DNA from 4 places in the Cupriavidus sp. GW822-FHT03E04 genome. Region 1 is predicted to be linked to each of the others. Evidence: predicted binding sites of a transcription regulator. Region 1 holds the regulator's gene; each other region holds the start of a gene.
The links. Region 1 encodes HrcA, which represses chaperone genes, less so after heat shock. Its sites were predicted from a motif close to TTAGCACTCNNNNNNNNNGAGTGCTAA; they were not measured.
Positions count from the first base shown of each region.

Region 2: a site for HrcA is predicted at 2,383-2,409, ahead of groES (co-chaperone GroES). Genes of this name have one in related genera too.
Region 3: a site for HrcA is predicted at 2,938-2,964, ahead of rpoH (RNA polymerase sigma factor RpoH). Genes of this name have one in related genera too.
Region 4: a site for HrcA is predicted at 2,435-2,461, ahead of groES (co-chaperone GroES). Genes of this name have one in related genera too.

Region 1 covers NZ_JBXANI010000020.1:106,956-111,998, reverse strand. The annotation lists gene recN (DNA repair protein RecN) at 1-49, opposite strand, end outside; gene AC1RQC_RS27285 (NAD kinase) at 122-1,039, opposite strand; gene hrcA (heat-inducible transcriptional repressor HrcA) at 1,154-2,191, shown strand; gene hemH (ferrochelatase) at 2,304-3,419, shown strand; gene AC1RQC_RS27270 (RNA-binding S4 domain-containing protein) at 3,453-3,848, shown strand; gene AC1RQC_RS27265 (hypothetical protein) at 3,890-4,045, opposite strand; gene grpE (nucleotide exchange factor GrpE) at 4,320-4,877, shown strand; gene AC1RQC_RS27255 (thioredoxin family protein) at 4,967-5,043, shown strand, end outside.
Region 2 covers NZ_JBXANI010000037.1:32,205-37,247, reverse strand. The annotation lists gene AC1RQC_RS36090 (restriction endonuclease) at 1-58, shown strand, start outside; gene AC1RQC_RS36085 (DNA-processing protein DprA) at 483-1,451, opposite strand; gene groES (co-chaperone GroES) at 2,502-2,792, shown strand; gene groL (chaperonin GroEL) at 2,833-4,476, shown strand; gene AC1RQC_RS36070 (metallophosphoesterase) at 4,615-5,043, opposite strand, start outside.
Region 3 covers NZ_JBXANI010000016.1:130,058-135,100, forward strand. The annotation lists gene AC1RQC_RS23745 (COX15/CtaA family protein) at 1-118, shown strand, start outside; gene AC1RQC_RS23750 (heme o synthase) at 115-1,050, shown strand; gene AC1RQC_RS23755 (SCO family protein) at 1,199-1,825, shown strand; gene rpoH (RNA polymerase sigma factor RpoH) at 1,925-2,821, opposite strand; gene AC1RQC_RS23765 (pirin family protein) at 3,219-4,094, shown strand; gene ybiB (DNA-binding protein YbiB) at 4,119-5,043, opposite strand, start outside.
Region 4 covers NZ_JBXANI010000017.1:109,214-114,256, forward strand. The annotation lists gene AC1RQC_RS24570 (response regulator) at 1-69, opposite strand, end outside; gene AC1RQC_RS24575 (ABC transporter permease) at 111-908, opposite strand; gene AC1RQC_RS24580 (ABC transporter ATP-binding protein) at 905-1,573, opposite strand; gene AC1RQC_RS24585 (undecaprenyl-diphosphatase) at 1,570-2,184, opposite strand; gene groES (co-chaperone GroES) at 2,541-2,831, shown strand; gene groL (chaperonin GroEL) at 2,905-4,542, shown strand; gene msuE (FMN reductase) at 5,023-5,043, shown strand, end outside.

The DNA of each region.
Region 1 (5,043 bases):
CGAGGGTATCGACAATGACGAAATCGCGGATGGACAGGCTGCGCAGCATCGTGGTCGACGGGTCGGGGCTGGGTGATGTCAGGGGACGGATCTGGGCCGGATCGGTGCGGGCCGGGGCGGATCAGAGTCGGTTGTCTTCGCTCGGGTACTCATGCCAGTGCAGCTTCTTGCGCAGCGTGGCGTAATAGTTGTAGCCGATCGGGTGCAGCAGGTTGACGGTCTTGGCCGAGCGCCGCACCACGATGCGGTCGCCGGGCAAGAGCGAGGTTAGCGACTGCATGTCGAAGTTCACGCTGGCGTCACGCGCCGTGGCGACCTCGATCGACACTTCGGCGTCGTGCGGCAGCACGATCGGGCGGTTGGACAGCGCATGCGGGGCAATCGGCACCAGCACCAGGCCCGACAGGGTCGGGTGCAGGATCGGGCCACCCGCCGACAGCGCATAGGCGGTCGAGCCGGTCGGCGTGGAGACGATCAGGCCATCGGAGCGCTGGTTGTACATGAAGTGGCCGTCCACCGACACCGCCAGCTCGACCATGCCTGAAATGCCGGAACGGTTGACCACGACGTCGTTGAAGGCCAGCGCGGAGAAGATCACGCCATCGTCGCGCACCACCTGGGACTCCAGCAGCATGCGGGTCTCGGACTCGTAGCGGCCCGCCAGCATGTCGGGCAGCACCGAGTGCACGTCCTGCAAGGGGATGTCGGTCATGAAGCCAAGGCGCCCGTGGTTCACGCCGATCAGCGGCACCGGGTAGCCGGCCAGCTGGCGCGCCAGGCCCAGCAGGGTGCCGTCGCCGCCGAGCACCACCGCCACATCGGCATGCTTGCCGATCTCGTCGGGCGCCAGTGCCGGATAGTCGGTCAGCCCGGTGGCCAGGGCAGTGTCTCGCTCGAACACCACATCCTGGCCGTTCCTGAGGATACAGGCGGCCAGCTCTTCCAGCGGGCCCTCGATGCCGGCTGTGGCGTACCTGCCGATCAGGGCGACGGTGCGAAATGGGGCGCGCGCGGCGCCGGGCTTGGGGAGCGAAGACATGCCGGGATTAGACCATACCGCCGTGACCATTGTCAGCAGGAGGGCGCTTGGCGCCGGGCCGGATCGCCGATGAGCCGCCCGAATGGTGAAAACTTGCGTAAAATCAGGAACATCATGGATGAACGTGCGAAAACGCTTCTCAAAACCCTCATCGAGCGCTACATCGCCGAGGGGCAGCCCGTGGGCTCACGGACCTTGTCGAAGTACTCGGGGCTCGACCTGTCTCCGGCCACCATCCGCAATGTGATGTCCGACCTGGAGGAAATGGGGTTCATTGCCAGCCCGCATACCTCGGCCGGGCGTATCCCCACGCCGCGCGGCTACCGGCTGTTCGTGGATACCATGCTGACCGCCCAGCCGCTGGATGGCGCGCTCAACCTGGCCGAGCTGACCGGCAAGATCCGGGGCCAGCTGCACGGCCAGCAGCTCGGGCCGCAGCGGATGATCACGTCGGCGGCGCACACCTTGTCCAACCTGTCGCAGTTCGCCGGTGTGGTGATGACCCCCAGGCGCGCCCAGGCGTTCCGCCAGGTCGAGTTCATGCGGCTTTCGGACAAGCGCATCCTGCTGATCATCGTCACCCCCGAGGGCGACGTGCAGAACCGCATCATCCAGACCGAGCTGCCATACACCCCGTCCCAGCTGGTCGAAGCCGCCAATTTCATCAACTCGCACTTTGCCGGCATGAGCTTCGACAATGTGCGCGACCACCTGCGCGGCGAGCTGCAGGCGCTGCGCATGGATATGTCGCAACTGATGCAGGCCGCGGTGGAGGCGGGCAGCAATGCCATGGCCGAGGGGGAGGACGACCACGTCTTCATCTCGGGCGAGCGCAAGCTGCTGGAGGTGGAAGACCTGTCCTCCAGCATGGAAAAGCTGCGCCGCCTGTTCGACGTGTTCGAGCACAAGACCGGCCTGCTCAAGCTGCTCGATGTCTCCAGCCACGCCCAGGGCGTGCAGATCTTCATCGGCGGCGAGAGCAAGCTGGTGCCGCTCGAAGACATGGCGGTCATTACCGCGCCCTACGAAGTCGACGGCCAGATCGTCGGCACGCTCGGGGTGATCGGGCCGACCCGCATGGCCTACGAGCGGGTGATCCCGATTGTCGACATCACCGCGCGCTTGTTGTCCAGCGCGCTCAGCCAGAACTAGTGTTGGCCCGGCCCGGTCTCACAAACTGCCTGTTCCCCTCATCCTGTAAGCTCGGCGAGACCTGGCGGCCGCGCGCCCTGTGCCCGCGCCGCCCCGCCACACCGGAAATTACATGACGCTCACCCCTGAACCGGCCTACCAGCATGGCCAGGCGCCGCGCACGGCCATCCTGCTGATCAACCTTGGCACCCCGGATGCGCCAACGCCGAAGGCGGTCGGCAGCTACCTCAAGCAGTTCCTGTCCGACCCGCGCGTCGTGGAGATCCCACGCGCGGCGTGGCTGCCGCTGCTGTACGGCATCATCGTGCCACTGCGCTCGCGCGCCTCGGCGATGAAGTATGAGTCGATCTGGCTGCGGGAGGCGCATATGACGGGTTCCCCGCTGCTAGTGCACACCGAGCGCCAGGCTCACGCCTTGCAACTGCTGCTGAACCAGCAAGGCCATGAGGTGACGGTGGCGTGCGCCATGCGGTACGGCAATCCCTCGATCGGCTCGGTGCTGGAAGCGCTGCGCCGCCAGGGGACCGAGCGCATCCTGCTGCTGCCGTTGTACCCGCAGTACTCCGGCACCACCACGGCGACGGGCTTCGACGAGGTGTTCCGGGTACTCAAGCAGTGGCGCAACCAGCCGGAGCTGCGGCTGGTCAAGCATTTCCACGACCATCCGGCCTATATTGCCGCCTTGCACCAGCAGGTGGGGGCATACTGGGCGCAGCATGGCACGCCGGATTTTGCGCGGGGCGACAAGCTGATCCTGTCGTTTCACGGCGTACCGCGCCGCACGCTGGAGCTCGGCGATCCCTACCATTGCGAGTGCCTCAAGACCGGGCGCCTGCTGGGCGAGGCGCTGGGCCTGCAGCCTGGGCAGTACCAGGTTACCTTTCAGTCGCGCTTTGGCAAGGCGGAATGGCTGCAGCCCTATACCGCGCCCACCCTGCAGGAGCTCGGCAAGGTCGGCACCGGCCGGGTAGACGTGTTTTGCCCGGGCTTTCCGGCCGATTGCCTGGAGACGCTGGAAGAGATCGCCGTGGAAGGGCGCTCCGAGTTCCACGTGGCAGGCGGCAAGGTGTTCCACTACATTCCCTGCCTCAACGATTCGGAAAGCTGGATTGCCGGGCTGGCGGAGATCGGCTTGCAGCACTTGCAGGGCTGGCCGCTGCGGCTGCCGCATCCGCATGAGCTGGAGGCCCGCCGCACGCACGCGCAGACGCGCGGCGCCGCAGCATGAGCGCGGCGCTGCCCAACGGAAGGGGGTGATGAGATGAGTGTATCTTTCGAGGCCGATGCCCGCCTGCGCATCGACAAATGGCTGTGGTGCGCGCGCTTCTTCAAGACTCGCTCGCTGGCTGCCGAGGCGGTGGACCGTGGCAAGGTGCAGGTCAACGGCCAGGCGTGCAAGAATTCGCGCGAGGTCAAGCCGGGCGACACCGTCGTCCTGGAGGCGCACCAGCAACGCTGGGAAGTCGTGGTGAAAGGGATTGCGTGCTTACGCGGCCCGGCCGCGGTAGCCCAGACGCTTTATGCGGAAACCGAGGCCAGCGAGGCGCGCCGGCGGCAGGACGCCGAGAACCGGCGGCTTAACGTGGAGCCTGCATCGAAGCTGCAGGGGCGCCCGACCAAGCGCGATCGCCGCCAGATCGACGGCGTCAGGGGGTGAGGCGCACGGCGATTCAAGCTGTACGGACTCACCCGGCTGGGTCAGCGAACGTAGGGAATGATGTAGTGTTTGAATACCGCCTTGCCACTGCCGTATTCGGTGTCTCGCGGCGTGAAGGCGCCGGAGAGGCAGATGAAGACTGTCATCACCGATAATGCGGCGAGAAGGAAGACCGTCAGAACAGGCAGCTTATGCATGGCTAACCTTTCGAGAGTGGCCCCACTTGAGTTGCATCTTCGACCCCGTTATTTTTGTCATTTTTATACGGTTTCATCTTAGGGGGTGCGCTGCAGCAAAGCAATATGACCCCTATTTCCGTAGACCCCTCTTTGTAACCTTGTATTTCACTGCACTGTCGCGGTGCGCACTTGAAAATCCGGGGGCCTGCCACCAACTGCAGGCTACATTTGCCGATTGACCACCCGGCGGCCTGCGCTAGACAGGCCGCGCCTTTGTTTGATACGGATCGACATGGAAGAACAGAAGCAGACGCCATCCACCACGCCGCCGCTCACGCCAGCCAGCGAGGAGCTGAACACCGCCCCGGCCGGCCAGGCCGATAACGCCGCCACCGTGGACGTGGCGGCCCAGTTGGCCGCGCTTGAAGCCAAGGCCAAGGAGAACTACGACATGTTCCTGCGGGCTACCGCGGAAGGCGAGAACATTCGCCGCCGCGCCCAGGAGGATGTCGCCAAGGCCCATAAATTCGCCATCGAGACCTTTGCCGACTACCTGCTGCCCGTGATGGACAGCCTGCAGGCGGCACTGGCCGACGGGTCGGGCGATATCGCCAAGCTGCGCGAAGGGGTCGAACTGACCGCCCGCCAGCTCGTCAGCGCCTTTGAGAAGGGCAAGATCGTCGAGCTGAACCCGGTTGGCGAGAAGTTCGACCCGCACCGCCACCAGGCCATTTCGATGGTGCCGGCCCCGCAGGAGCCGAACACCGTGGTCACGGTGCTGCAGCGCGGCTACACGATCGCCGATCGCGTGCTGCGCCCGGCGCTGGTCACGGTGTCCGCACCCAAGTAAGCGCCACCTCTTTGCGGTCCGCCCGGCGGGCTGGCACAAGCAACGCCCGGTGCCGCTGGCCCGGGCGTTTTTCATTGCTGGAGAGGTCTATGTCCACAAAGCCAGACAATGCCGTCACGCCCGACATCACTGTGGATCCGGCGGCGCACCTCGACCATCGCGCCTT
Region 2 (5,043 bases), on a different contig from region 1:
CGCAGTCAAGCGATCAGAATACGCGCGGCGAATGGGCACCCACCGAACGAAGACGTAAGCGAACACCGTTTCTAGACGATGCGTCGTCGTGCTAGATCGTGGGTGGCATTGCACTTGTGTTCGAGAATCACGCGAACGCCCAAGGTGATACAGCAATTATTGATGCTACTAAGGCCAATAGACAGCGTCGCACTCGGAGTCGATGCGGGAGCATGGCCTTGCATCAACGAGCGTGTTGATCCAGCCCGTTCATAACGCATTGTGCAAGGTTAAAGAGAATAATGTGCCTGAGGGCTTCGAGGGAGCGCGGTGAGCGCGAGCCCCCGCCTACATTGGCCGATAAAGTCTCTCCCAAAGGCGACCGGCTTTTGGGAACAGGCATGTGTCTTCCTGTCGTCGCGGCAGTATCCAATGGTGCCGCAAGCCAGCGAAGCTGTGCGGGTGCTATTGTCCGATGGTGCGCAATTGCGCGCCGTGGCCTGTTAAGGTTGGTCCGAGAACGAGACATCCTCGTTTGGCCGATTAACCTCACTTTTCGAGATTTCGATTCGCTTCAACTCAAGGCTGCGCAGAGCATCGTCATAGTCGGCCCGGGAGCGCAACGGGGTAGCTCCACGCTTGTTGATGAGAATCATTGGCCCTTTTGACACGAGGCCCAGGGACTCTGCTTTTTCGGGCAATACGGCAAATAGATGTCGGCCGCTGCGCAAGCAGAACTCCGCCTGTGTCATTGTGCCGCTTCGCTCCTCGCCTTCTACGATGATTGATCCTGCGGAAAGTCCAATTTGAATCCTATTTCGTAGGACAAATTGTTCGGGCCTCGCAGCGACGTCGATTGGATACTCTGATACCCAGGCTCCTGCTGCCTCCAGGATCTCCGCACCAAGCCCGGCGTTGGACTTTGGGCTTGCCGACTTTAGCCCGTGAGCGAGCACCGCAATTGTCGGGCCATTGCCAAGCAGCGCGCCGCGATGCGCCGCAGCGTCGATGCCTAGAGCAAGTCCGCTGACGATAGTCCATTTCCGCGTTGAGAAGTAGGTCGCAATTCTCTCGGCGATTATCGCCCCAGCATTCGACGCCTTCCGAGTGCCAACCACCGAGACGCCTGGGGCGGTACGGAGGAGACTCTTGTTTCCCTTGATATAGAGAACCGGCGGCGGATCTTCGATGACTTTTAGGTATGAGGGGTATTCGTCAGAACCGATGAAAATCGCGCTGATGTCCTTGAGCTGAGTCTCGGAAATGATTGCCCAAGCAGTCCTGAATTCGTCGAGGGAGACCGAAGGCAGGCTTGGCCAGCGTTCCTTGTACCAGTCGAGAATCTCGCTCGGCGAGTCCAGTTTTTCATAGGGCAGGGTCAGAGCAACACGCGACGTCGCAGCGGCAGAAAGCCGCGCAGCCCGTAAGAGGCTGAGGGAAAAGGCGCATGCGAGAGCGTGATTTACTGTCATACCGTCCGCCCCATCGCTAGAGGCATGATTCTGGCAGCTCCACTCTGGTCGAGAAGCATGCTGCAGGCGTGTAGGGAGTTCCCTGTGGTCGTAACGTCGTCCAAGAGAAGAATCGTTTTCTGCGCGAGCCTTCTCAGAGGATTGTGGACTGTGATTGATCTAAGGTGTACGTCAACGCTGCGGTCGCCGCCCCGAGCAAGTTTCTGGATTGGAGTCGTTCGCTCCAGCACCTTCATCGAGTCAACGAAGTTCCTGTTGCGGCGGCATAGGTATTCCCCAATCCTGAGCAGCCCAGGGCACCACGACCCCCTTGTTGAGGATGGTACCAAAACGACGTGAACCTGTAGATCCTGCGGCGGTACAGAATGAGCAGTAAGCATCGCTTCCGCACGCTGCGCAAACAGCGCGACCGCACGAGTGTGTCCCTGAGCCGTTGCATTCTTCAAGTCGAGAATTTGTCCGCACTCCCTCGTGAATTTCGGGTTGACGACCCTGTCTCCGTCGTCATCTTGGATCCAATACGAGTGGTAGTCGATCAGATGGGCTATCGATTGGATCTGACCCATAGGCTACGTGCCTCCTCCGCTGCTTCGGGGGGTGTCTGGTTGAAAGTTCGAGAGTTTGAGGAAAGCTTCGCATCCGCCTCCGACGAGGCTTTGTAACATTGTGAAACAAATGCGTAACTTTTGACACTCTTCCAACCGGGGGTAGATCGAGCAATAGGGGTATGTAGGGGTGTCTTCTCATTTCGCGCTCCGTGATCAGCGAACTCATTCCCCGATCCCACTTACAGCTGGCCAGTTCAACGTTAAGTGAACAAAGTTCAAGGTTCAGTGAACCTCGACAGCCAGGCCCTATAACGATTTTCACGACTCCAGGGTAAACACGTATCAAGTCGTTGACTTGAAAACGCTACCCCCCGTCCCTATAATTAGCACTCGTTGGGCATGAGTGCTAACAGACCTCTCCCAGCGTACTAATTCTGCTGGCCGTCAGTGCTGGCGGTCATTTTTGTGAACCTGAAATCACTTTTTGTACCAAGGAGTCCGTATGAATCTGCGTCCTTTGCACGACCGCGTGATCGTGAAGCGTCTGGACAATGAAACCAAGACCGCTTCCGGCATCGTGATTCCCGACAACGCTGCCGAAAAGCCTGATCAAGGTGAAGTGCTCGCCGTGGGCCCCGGCAAGAAGGACGACAAGGGCGCTTCGATCGTCCTCGACGTCAAGGTGGGTGACCGCGTGCTGTTCGGCAAGTATGCCGGCCAGGCCGTGAAGGTGGATGGCCAGGAACTGCTGGTCATGCGCGAAGAAGACATCATGGCTGTGGTGAACAAGTAATCCACGCACCCCATTCGTACAGATTTAGGAGATTCAGAACATGGCAGCTAAAGACGTAGTATTCGGCGACGCCGCCCGTGCCAAGATGGTCGAAGGCGTGAACATCCTCGCCAACGCAGTCAAGGTTACCCTGGGCCCGAAGGGTCGTAACGTGGTGCTGGAGCGCAGCTTCGGCGGCCCGACCGTGACCAAGGACGGCGTGTCCGTGGCCAAGGAAATCGAGCTGAAGGACAAGCTGCAGAACATGGGCGCGCAAATGGTCAAGGAAGTGGCTTCCAAGACCAGCGACAACGCCGGTGACGGTACCACCACCGCAACCGTGCTGGCCCAGTCGATCGTGCGCGAAGGCATGAAGTACGTTGCCGCCGGCATGAACCCGATGGACCTGAAGCGCGGCATCGACAAGGCTGTGGTGAACGCGGTTGAAGAGCTGAAGAAGCTGACCAAGACCACCACCACCAGCAAGGAAATCGCGCAAGTTGGCTCGATCTCGGCCAACAGCGACGAAGTGATCGGCAAGCTGATCGCTGAAGCGATGGACAAGGTTGGCAAGGAAGGCGTGATCACCGTGGAAGACGGCAAGTCGCTGGCCGACGAACTGGAAGTCGTGGAAGGCATGCAGTTCGACCGCGGCTACCTGTCGCCGTACTTCATCAACAACCCGGAAAAGCAAGTTGTCGCCCTGGACAACCCGTTCGTCCTGCTGTTCGACAAGAAGATCTCGAACATCCGTGACCTGCTGCCGGTGCTGGAACAAGTGGCAAAGTCGGGCCGCCCGCTGCTGATCATCGCTGAAGACGTCGAAGGCGAAGCCCTGGCGACCCTGGTGGTGAACAACATCCGTGGCATCCTGAAGACCGCTGCTGTCAAGGCTCCGGGCTTCGGCGACCGCCGCAAGGCCATGCTGGAAGACATCGCCATCCTGACCGGCGGTGCAGTGATCGCTGAAGAAATCGGCCTGACGCTGGAAAAGGCAACCCTGCAAGAACTGGGTCAAGCCAAGCGCATCGAAATCGGCAAGGAAAACACCATCATCATCGACGGCCACGGCGACGCAGCCTCGATCGAAGCACGCGTGAAGCAAATCCGTGCCCAGATCGAAGAAGCGACCTCGGACTACGACCGTGAAAAGCTGCAAGAACGCGTGGCCAAGCTGGCTGGCGGCGTTGCAGTGATCAAGGTTGGTGCAGCCACCGAAGTCGAAATGAAGGAAAAGAAGGCACGTGTGGAAGATGCACTGCACGCAACCCGTGCAGCCGTGGAAGAAGGCATTGTCCCCGGCGGCGGTGTGGCCCTGCTGCGCGCTCGCGCTGCCATCGCTAACCTGACCGGCGACAACGCTGACCAGAACGCTGGCATCAAGATCGTGCTGCGCGCCATGGAAGAGCCGCTGCGCCAGATCGTGCTGAACGCTGGCGAAGAAGCTTCGGTCGTCGTGGCCAAGGTTATCGCAGGCAACGGCAACTACGGCTACAACGCCGCCACCGGCGAGTACGGTGACCTGGTGGAAATGGGCGTGCTGGACCCGACCAAGGTGACCCGCACCGCGCTGCAGAACGCTGCTTCGGTCGCATCGCTGATGCTGACCACCGACTGCGCTGTTGCCGAACTGCCGAAGGATGACTCGGCTCCGGCAATGCCGGGCGGCATGGGCGGCATGGGCGGCATGGACGGCATGATGTAAATCTGCCGGCCTGCCAAACGGCAGCCTGCTGTACCCGCATCACCCGTAGTAGCAAAAACCCCCGCTGGCGCGAGCCGGCGGGGGTTTTTGTTTATGGGGCGACAGCACCGGCCGAAGGGGCGCCGTCGCGGGAAAGGCTTACAGCTCCACCGTGTAGCACCAGTCGAAGGCCGGGTTCTCCAGTTCGCCGGTCTTGCGGCGGATATAGCCGCGCGGGTTGCACACCACGCGCGCATCTTCCAGGCGGTAATCGAAGCCGGTATGCGTATGGCCGTGCACCCACAGGTCGGCCTGCGCGACCAGATCCGGCCTGCGCGAGATAAAGCCGGCGGAGACCAGATCGTGGGAGAAGCGCGGGTCGAGGCTGCCGAGATCCGGCGCATGGTGGGTCACCACCACCGTCTTGCCGGCAAAGGGCGTGGCGAGCTGCGCCGCCAGCCAGGCGCTGGCCGCTTCGTGCCGCGCCAGCGCGTCGGCCGTGGTGAAGCGGCGCCGCTGGCCCTCGCCATCCGCCACCTCGATCAGGCGGTGGTCGACCATCACGCCGGCGCAGGCCAGCATCGACTC
Region 3 (5,043 bases), on a different contig from region 1:
TAACGGCGGCGCGGCGGTCTTGCTGCTGCTCCTGGTTCGCCTCAACTACAATATAGGGCTCGCGGCCCGGTCCGCTGACATTGCTACCGACGTGCCGGCCGCCGCGCGCGCCACATGAAAGACAAGAACTCTCCAGTGGTTACAGCTACCCACACACATCCCCTCGGGCGGGTTCGCCACCTGATCCGCCAGTACGCCGCCCTGACCAAGCCGCGGGTGACGCAGCTTGCCGTCTTCTGCGCCATCATCGGCATGTTCCTCGCCACGCCCGGCATGGTGCCGTGGCCGGTGCTGATCGGCGGTGCCGCCGGCATCTGGCTGTTGGCAGGTGCCGCTTTCGCCATCAACTGCCTGGTGGAGCAGAAGGTTGATGCGCTGATGCGCCGCACCGCGTGGCGCCCGTCGGCCACCGGCGAGATCACCACCATCCAGACGCTGGTGTTCTCCGCCGTGCTGGGTGGGGCAGGGATGTGGCTGCTGCACGTCTACACCAACGACCTGACCATGTGGCTGACCGTGGCCACCTTCGTGGGCTACGCCGTGGTGTACACCATCCTGCTCAAGCCGGCCACGCCGCAGAACATCGTCATCGGCGGCCTGTCCGGCGCCATGCCGCCGGCGCTTGGCTGGGCGGCGGTCGCGGGCGACCTGCCGGCGGAAGCCTGGTTCCTGGTGCTGATCATCTTCACGTGGACGCCGCCGCACTTCTGGGCCCTGGCCCTGTATCGCCGCGCCGACTACGCCAAGTCCGGCCTGCCGATGCTGCCGGTGACGCACGGCGAGCGCTTCACGCTGCTGCATATCCTGCTGTACACGCTGATCATGATCGCGGCCACGCTGCTGCCTTTTGTGTACGGCATGTGCGGCTATATCTACCTGGCGGCCGCGCTGATCCTGGGGGGCGGGTTCCTGGCCTACTCGTGGAAGATGTATCGCAACTACTCGGATGCGCTGGCGCAACGCACCTTCCGCTTCTCGATCCTGTATCTCTCGCTGCTGTTCGCCGCGCTGCTGGTCGATCACTACTTCAAATTCCTGCCGCAGGCCTGAGCGGGGCGCGCAGGCTTGCGGCATCTTGTCGCGGCCTGCGCGCGTGGCGGCCACGATCGGCGATACTGCGTGTCATCTGTTAATGTGACCTTGTCGCGCCTAGCCGCCTGCCGGGCGGCGCCGGCTCGCCAACACCACCCGAACTCGCATGCCAAACCATTTCCCTTCAGGCTTTCTCCCCACCTTCGCGGCCTTCCGCCGGTTTTGCCTGCTGGCCCTGTGCGCGCTGCTGCTGGCGGCATGCGGCCAGCAGAAGGCTTCCTTCAAGAACGTCGATATCACCGGCGGCAGCGAGTTCGGCAAGGACTTCGTCCTTACCGACCACAACGGCAAGGTGCGCTCCATTGGCGACTTCAAGGGCAAGGCGGTAGTGATGTTCTTCGGCTATACGCATTGCCCTGACGTGTGCCCGACCACCATGGCCGAGCTCAAGGCGGTGATGGAACAACTGGGACCGGACGCCGACAAGGTGCAGGTGTTGTTCGTTACGGTGGATCCGGAGCGTGATACGCAGGCGCTGCTGGCGCAGTATGTGCCGGCCTTCGATCCGCGCTTCCTGGGCATGCGCCCGGCCGACGATGCCGCGCTGCAGAAGGTTGCGAAGGACTTCAAGGTGTTCTACGCCAAGGTGCCGGGCACGTCCCCGAATAACTACACCATGGATCACTCGGCGGGCAGCTATGTGTTCGACCCGAGCGGCAAGCTGCGCCTGTTTATCCGCCACGGCCAGGGGCCGGAGCCGATCGTGCACGACCTCAAGCAACTGCTGTCCTGATGCTGTCATGAGGCGGGCCGCCGGCGCGAAGCCGGCAGGCAAAATAAAACAGGGCCGGTCGCGAGACCGGCCCTGTTCTACTTTTGGTGCGCTTAAGCCTTAGGCAAAGGCCTGCAGCGCACCCTTCATCTTCTTCATCGCCGCGGTTTCGATCTGGCGGATGCGTTCGGCGGAAACGCCGAATTCGTCAGCCAGTTCGTGCAGCGTGGAGCCGCCCGAGCCGTCGTCGTTGACCTGCAGCCAGCGCGCCTCGATGATGCGGCGGCTACGGTCGTCGAGCTTGGACAGCGCTTCTTCCAGGCCTTGCACCTGCAGGCGGTCGTGGCGCTGCGCCTCGATCACGCGGGTGGGCTCGTTGTGGTTGTCGGCCAGGTAGGCGATGGGCGCGAAATCCTCTTCGCCATCGTCGATCTGCCCTTCGAGCGCCAGGTCGCCGCCCGACAGGCGGGTTTCCATCTCCATCACTTCTTCCGGCTTGACGTTCAGCTCGCGCGCAACCGCGTCGATCTGTTCCGGCGTGAAGGTATGGGCACCTTGCTTGTGGCTGCGCAGGTTGAAGAACAGCTTGCGCTGAGCCTTGGTGGTAGCCACCTTGACCATGCGCCAGTTCTTCAGCACGTATTCGTGGATCTCGGCCTTGATCCAGTGCATCGCATAAGACACCAGCCGCACGCCCTGATCCGGGTCGAAGCGCTTCACGGCCTTCATCAGGCCGATATTGCCTTCCTGAATCAGGTCTGCATGGGGCAGGCCATAGCCGAGGTACTGGCGGGCGATGGACACCACCAGGCGCAGGTGCGACAGCACCATGCGGCGCGCCGCATCGACGGAGTCGTGCTCGCGCAACTCGCGCGCGAGCCGCTGCTCTTCCTCGGGGGTAAGCAGGGGAATACGGTGGACAGCCTGGATATAGCTGTCGATATTTCCCAGCGTTCCGGGAAAGGTCAGCGCAAACGTCCCGGCGCCTTGTGGCACCGCAGGCAGACGGTTGGTCATTTGGGTTTGGTCAGCAGATAGGACTGCGTTCACTCGATGGCTCCTTTCGCATCCGGCGGGTGGGTTGCCCGCGTGTGCGGCCCTTTTCGGGGTCTCGCACTGCATTGCAACACATATTAGCACTCAAGCCGGGGGACTGCTAAGTTGGAGTGCCAATAGGGTTGATAGTTCCTGATAATCGAATGGTTCTTCTACATAGTATTTTATTCCGACATCTTGCAGGATGTGACGAGGCCACTATCTCACGCGGGTACGCGAACGATCCGACAGTGGTTAGAGGGCTGATGCCCCTGCCGGTTCTGTCGCCAGTTGAGATGCTGTGTTTCGCTAGCAGCTACACTCTTTTCATTTGTCTCAGTGGCGCTGAGCGTCAGCATCGACCAAATCGGGGAATATCATGTCTGCTATCGAGCACTTGCTAAAGCCGCACACCCGTGACCTCGGCGACTTTGCCGTGAGCCGTCTGCTGCCCGCCGCGGCAACCCAGACTGTCGGCCCATTCATCTTCTTCGACCACATGGGCCCGGTGGCCATGCCGCCAGGGGAAGGCGCCGATGTGCGCCCGCATCCCCACATCGGCCTGGCCACGGTCACCTACCTGTTCGAGGGCGAGATCCTGCACCACGACAGCCTCGGCAGCAAACAGGTCATCAGGCCGGGCGACGTGAACTGGATGACGGCTGGCAGCGGCATTGCGCACTCGGAGCGCTCGCCCCAGTCCGCCCGCGATGCCGGGCCGCGCCTGCACGGCATCCAGACCTGGGTGGCGCTGCCCAAGGAGCACGAGAACGTCGAGCCGTCCTTTCATCACCATCCGGCCGCGACGCTGCCCAAGCTGGAGCGCCCTGGCGTACGCATGACGGTGATTGCGGGCGATGCATTCGGCGCCGAGGCGCCGGTGAAGGTGTTTAGCCGCACGCTCTATGTGGCCATTGAGCTCGAGGCGGGCGCCAGCCTGGAGATTCCGGCGGAGCACGCCGAGCGCGGCATCTACCCGGTGGACGGCACCATCGCCCTGGACGGCGAAGTGTTGCCCGAGCGGCACCTGGCGGTGCTGGTGCCGGGCCAGCCGGTGACGTTGACGGCGCAGGTGGCGTCGCGCGTGATGCTGCTCGGCGGCGACCCGACCGATGGCCATCGCTTTATTTTCTGGAATTTCGTTGCCAGCACCAAGGAAGCGATCGAAGCAGCCTCCCAGCGCTGGGAAGATGACCAGTTCCCGCGCGTGCCGGGCGAGAACGATCGCATTCCGCTGCCACAGCGCAAGCGCTAAAGGCGCCTGCCTGGCGGGCGACGCTCAGACCGGGCTGGCCCAGGCCACGCGCGTGCCTTGCTGCAGGCAGTCGCGGATGGCGTCGATCTGCGTGGCGATCGGGGCAGGCACAGGCGCCTCGCCGTCCAGCACGAGGCGGATCCAGGCCGCGGTCTGGTCCACGTCACTGCCGGGCGGCAATTCCGGTACTTCAACGATAGAGCCCGACGTCGGGTCGACCAAGGTGCGTTGATGCCCGTCGTGCAGCCAGTCGATGCGGCTGTTGCGCCGGGCGTCCGCCACCACCTCGCCCTCTGTGCCTCGCGCCAGCAGCACATTGGCGGGCTCGCGCGAGAAATAATCGGTCAGGGTTTCGCGGTACTCGGGGTGGGTGTAGCTATACAGCCGCAGCGCCTCGGCCGGGCCGTGCGCGCCCACAGGCTGCAACATCTTGACCACCGTATGCGCAGAGTTGCGCAAGCCGATCTGCATGCGCTTGTCCAGCATCCGGGCCAGCGCCGGCGACAGCACGTCGATCGGCAGCACTGCCAGCGGGCCGGGCTGGGCATCCCTGCCGCGCAACTGGGATTCAGCCTGCGCCACGGAGCTGCAAGGCACGATGCCCAGCGCCTCGAACAGCGAGATGCTGGTGACGCGCCCGTTGAACTGGCGGGAGCCGTGCACCAGTACCGGAATGCCCTCGCGCGCCAGCAGCAACGCCAGCAGTGGCACCAGGTTAGGCTGTTTGCGCGCGCCGTTATAGCTGGGGATTGACACCACGACGCGGTCCGCCGGGCCGGCCAGCGGCAGGCAATGCGCGTGCGCGGCATCGAGCATCCCGGCCAGCTCGTGCGGGGCCTCGCCCTTGATGCGATAGGCCATCAGCACCGCGCCCAGCTCGATATCGGCCACGCGGCCTGCCAGCATGGCATCGAACAGCGCCTGGGCATCTTCGCGCGGCAGCGCGCGC
Region 4 (5,043 bases), on a different contig from region 1:
TTCGGCCCGCAGGCCTTCCTCTACGCTTTCGCCGATCATCGGGTCGTCTTCCACCAGCAGCAGGCGCATGGCATGGATTCCTTGGTTGGTGATGAGTGGGTGCCTTGGGGTCAACGGCGTTGCAGCCGGTCCAGGCGCAAGCGGTGGCGGTGGTCGGTCAGGCGCCGGACCGCCAGCGTGGCGGCCAGGATCACGCCCAGCATGCTGCCACCGGCAAGCAGGAACATCAGCAGGATCTGGTACCGGGCCGCGGCGATCGGGTCCATCCCGGCCAGGATCTGGCCGGTCATGATGCCTGGCATGGTGATGATGCCGGCCGCCGCCATGGTGTTCATGGTGGGCAGCATGCCGCTGCGCACCGCCTGGCGCACGATCACGCGCAGCGCCGCCTGGCGGTCGTCGCCAAGCGCCAGGCGTGCATCGATGGCGGCGCGCTGGTGCCAGACCGCGGTAAAGGCGCCATTGAGCGCCAGGCTCGCGGCGTTCATCACATTGCCCAGGATGATGCCGGCCAGCGGGATCGCGTGGCGGGCGTCGTACCAGGGCGTCGGGCGCAAGGCCGTGGTCAGCGCCAGCACGGTCACCAGCAGCGTCGGCAGGCTCACGGCGGCGGCGCCGATCAGCGCGTGCCAGGGCCCCGCCAGGCGGCGCTCCTGCCGGCTGCCCACCTCGCGGGCGGCTGCCGCGATCATGGCCGCTACCGTCAACGCGGTCACCAGCGGCGACGACAAGCCAAACACCGTGCGCAGCACCAGCCCGACCAGCAGCAGTTGCACCACCATGCGGCCGGCGGCCCAGAGCAGGTTGCGGTGCACGTCCAGCGACATCACCAGCGAGGCGCCCGCGCCGGCTAGCACCAGCAGGCTGGCCAGCGCCAGGTCATAGGCTGTGAGCGGGATCGGGCTCATGCCGGCACCGCTTCCAGCCCGGCGGCGCCGAGGCGATAGTGCCGGTCCTGCAGGCGTGCCGCCTGCGCGGGATTGTGCGAGACGATCAGCAGCCCCAGCCCCTGTGCCTTGCAGTCGTGCAGCAGCGCTTCGACGGCCAGCGTGGTCTCGGCGTCCAGCGCGGAGGTTGGCTCATCCAGTAGCAGGAAGCGCGGACGGCGCACCAGCGCGCGGATCAGCGCGAGGCGCTGGCGCTCGCCGGTGGACAGGCGGCTCACGGGCGCCTGCAGGATGTCCGCGGGCAAGCGCAGCCGCGCCAGCAGCGCCTGGGCAGCCGGCACGTCCGTCATATGTTCAAGCACGTCGTCGCCCCACCAGCCGGACTCGGCCGCCACGTACATGACCTGGCGCCGCCAGGCCGGACCGCTCATGCTCTCGCGCGGGGTATGGCCTAGCCGGACCTGCCCGCGATTGGGATCGAGATCGGCAATCATGCGCAATAGCAGGCTCTTGCCCGCGCCGGACGCGCCGGACAGGATCACGCAACTGCCGGGCGCGACGGTGAGGCTGAACGGCCCGCGGCCGGCGCCTTCGAGGCCGCTGATGTCCAGGCTGGCGTCGGCACCGCGCGTTGACGGCAGGGCGCCAACGGTGGCAAGGGGCGGCATCGTGTCAGCCGTTGTCATGGGTTGAGCCATCCGCGTGCGATGGGGTAGGCCAGCAGGTGCCGGTAAAGCTGCTCCGCGCGCACCGTGACAGCAGCAAGCAGCGGGCGCGTGAAGGCAGACGTAGCCACGGCCGCGCAGCATGCCGCTATCGCAAATGCGCCGACGATGTCCAGTGGAAAGTGTACGCCGAGGAAGACGCGGGCCCAGCCCGTTAGTGCCGCGGCTACCAGCAAGCCGGTACCGCTCAGGCGCTGGGCCCTGCCGGGCGCGCGCAGCAGGACGAAGGCCAGCGTGGCCAGCAGCGTGACGTGGTCGCTCGGGAAGGAGGGGTCGGCGGCATGCGCCAGGTAGGTATGCCCGACGCCCGCCATGAAGGGCCGCGGCATCGGCAGCAGCAGGCCGAACAGGGTCGAGCAGAGCCCGCCCAGCGCCACGGCCGCCAGGGCGCTCATCACCATCTGGCGCTCGCCCGGCCGCGCGCGCAGCCAGCCCGCGGCCAGCACCAGCGGCGCGGCTGCGATCAGTCCCTCGGCAAGGAAAGCGGCCACCCAGAGGCCGGCGCCAGACAGCCCAGCGGGGGCGTTCAGGCGCTGGAACAGCGTGAGGTTCAGGGCAAGGAGCGTCGGCATCGGGAACGTTGGATTCTGGCGATGCGACAAGGATAGGGCACAACGGCTTAAGAAACGCTTAAGGCTGCCTGGCTGGCCGTGCCCGGCCCCGCTCCATGCCGACGTCGTGGACCCGGGTAAATCATGCGGGTCGCGCAAGGCAGCGTGGGTGTGAACCCGATGTGCTCGCCACGTCAGGCGCGCTGTCAGGCGCGCATTCTAAGCAAATGCGAAACGATCAGTTGGCCGCGCATGGCGGTGCTTTCTATACTCAGCACTCACCGGCATCGAGTGCTGATTGCCAGCCCGCAGTGCCACCGTCGGCACTGGCATCCGCCGCCAACGAACTTCTCTCCTTCTTTCCTTCTGGAGCCAGCATGAGCCTTCGCCCACTGCACGACCGCGTTCTCGTCAAACGGTCCGACAACGAAACCCGCACGCAATCCGGCATCGTCATTCCCGACAGCGCCGCCGAAAAGCCGGACCAGGGCGAGGTGATCGCCGTCGGCCCGGGCCGGCGCAACGAAGCCGGCGAACGCATTGCACTGGACCTGCGCGCGGGCGACCGGGTGCTGTTCGGCAAGTATGCAGGCCAGGCGGTGAAGGTCGACGGCGACGAACTCCTGGTGCTGCGCGAGGAAGACATCCTGGCGGTGGTCGAGCGCTGAATCGCCGCGTGTCCGCCAGCATCGATCCAGTGTTTCCCGAACGAACCCGACAATCAAGACAGGACAGACAGCAATGGCAGCAAAAGATGTAGTGTTCAGCGACGTGGCCCGCGCCAAGGTGGTCGAAGGCGTCAATATTCTCGCCAATGCGGTCAAGGTGACGCTGGGCCCCAAGGGCCGCAACGTGGTGCTGGAGCGCAGCTTCGGCAGCCCTACCGTGACCAAGGACGGCGTCTCCGTGGCCAAGGAGATCGAGCTCAAGGACAAGCTGCAGAACATCGGCGCGCAGCTGGTCAAGGAGGTCGCTTCCCGCACCAGCGATAACGCCGGCGACGGCACCACCACCGCTACCGTACTGGCGCAGGCCATCGTGCGGGAGGGCGTCAAGTACGTCGCGGCCGGGCTCAATCCGCAGGACCTGAAGCGCGGCATCGACAAGGCGGTGACGGCGGCCATTGAAGAGCTGCGCCGCATCAGCAAGCCCACCACCACCAGCCGCGAGATCGCGCAGGTCGGCACCATCTCCGCCAACGGCGAAAGCGCCATCGGCGAGCGTATCGCCCAGGCCATCGACCGGGTCGGCAAGGAAGGCGTGATCACGGTGGAAGACGGCAAGTCGCTGGAAGACGAGCTCGAAGTGGTGGAGGGCATGCAGTTCGACCGTGGCTACCTGTCGCCGTATTTCATCAACAACCCCGACAAGCAGGTGGCGGTGCTCGAGCAACCCTACCTGCTGCTGGTGGACAAGAAGATCTCCAGCATCCGCGACCTGCTGCCCGTGCTGGAGCAGGTGGCCAAGGCCGGACGTCCGCTGCTGATCGTGGCCGAGGACGTGGAGGGCGAGGCACTCGCCACGCTGGTGGTCAACAATATCCGCGGCATCCTGAAGGCCGCCGCGGTCAAGGCCCCCGGCTTTGGCGACCGCCGCAAGGCACTGCTGGAAGACATCGCGATCCTGACCAGCGGCCAGGTGGTGTCGGAAGAGGTCGGGCTGTCTCTGGAAAAGATCGCGCTGGAGCAACTGGGCCAGGCGGGGCGCGTGGAAATCGGCAAGGAGAACACCATCATCATCGATGGCGCCGGCGACGCCGCGCAGATCCAGGCGCGGGTCAAGCGTATCCGCACCCAGATCGACGAGGCCAGCTCCGACTATGACCGCGAGAAGCTGCAGGAGCGCGTGGCCAAACTGGCCGGCGGGGTGGCAGTGCTCAAGGTCGGCGGCGCCACGGAAGTCGAGGTCAAGGAGAAGAAAGCCCGCGTGGAAGACGCGCTGCACGCCACGCGTGCCGCGGTGGAAGAGGGCATCGTGGCCGGCGGCGGCGTAGCGCTGATTCGTGCGCGCCAGGCCATCAAGGATCTGACGGGCATCAACCCGGACCAGCAGGCAGGCATCAAGATCGTGCTGCGGGCACTGGAGGAGCCGTTGCGCCAGATTGTTGCCAACGCCGGCGAAGAGGCCAGCGTGGTGGTAGCGCGCGTGGCCGAAGGGACGGGCAATTTTGGCTACAACGCGGCGACGGGAGAATATGGTGACCTGGTGGAAGGTGGTGTGGTTGACCCGACCAAGGTCACACGCACCGCTTTGCAGAATGCCGCTTCGGTGGCAGGCCTGATCCTTACCACGGATGCTGCGATCGTCGAACTGCCGAAGGATGAGGGACAGCTCGGCGCGCAGGGCGCGGCTGGCGGAGGCGGTGGACTGGATTTCTGAGGCCGTTGGATGAAGACGCGTCCGGCAAGGCATGAACGAAGGGGGTCCCGCAAGCGGGGCCCCCTTCGCTTCATGCATCGCCGCTGCGCATTCGGGCTGGAGCAGCACCAATCTTCGGCACCCTCTGCAGGGTCCTGGCGGGGATGCAAAGCTCGCATGCCTATATGCGTTTCGCGTGTCTATATATAGACGAAATTCATCCTTCGACGGCCAATTCCGTTGCGCTATCGTGAGGGGCTTGTAAGCGCTTGCCTAAGACGGCTGCGGTGGCAACGCCCCCCATCTCCACGCGGTTGCATCAGCAACAGCAGATCAGCAGTGTGCTCTGGGAGAACGGCGCGGATCCGTGCCAGGAATGGCGCACAGGCAAAGAACATGGCAATTCACGCGGGCTTGCTTCTTGCCTGATGCATTGCCGGCAACGAAATGCGCCCCGCGCGTGAATCCACAAACCATCGATATCGACAGGAGGTTCTTCCCATGGCTACACCGCTGAAAGTG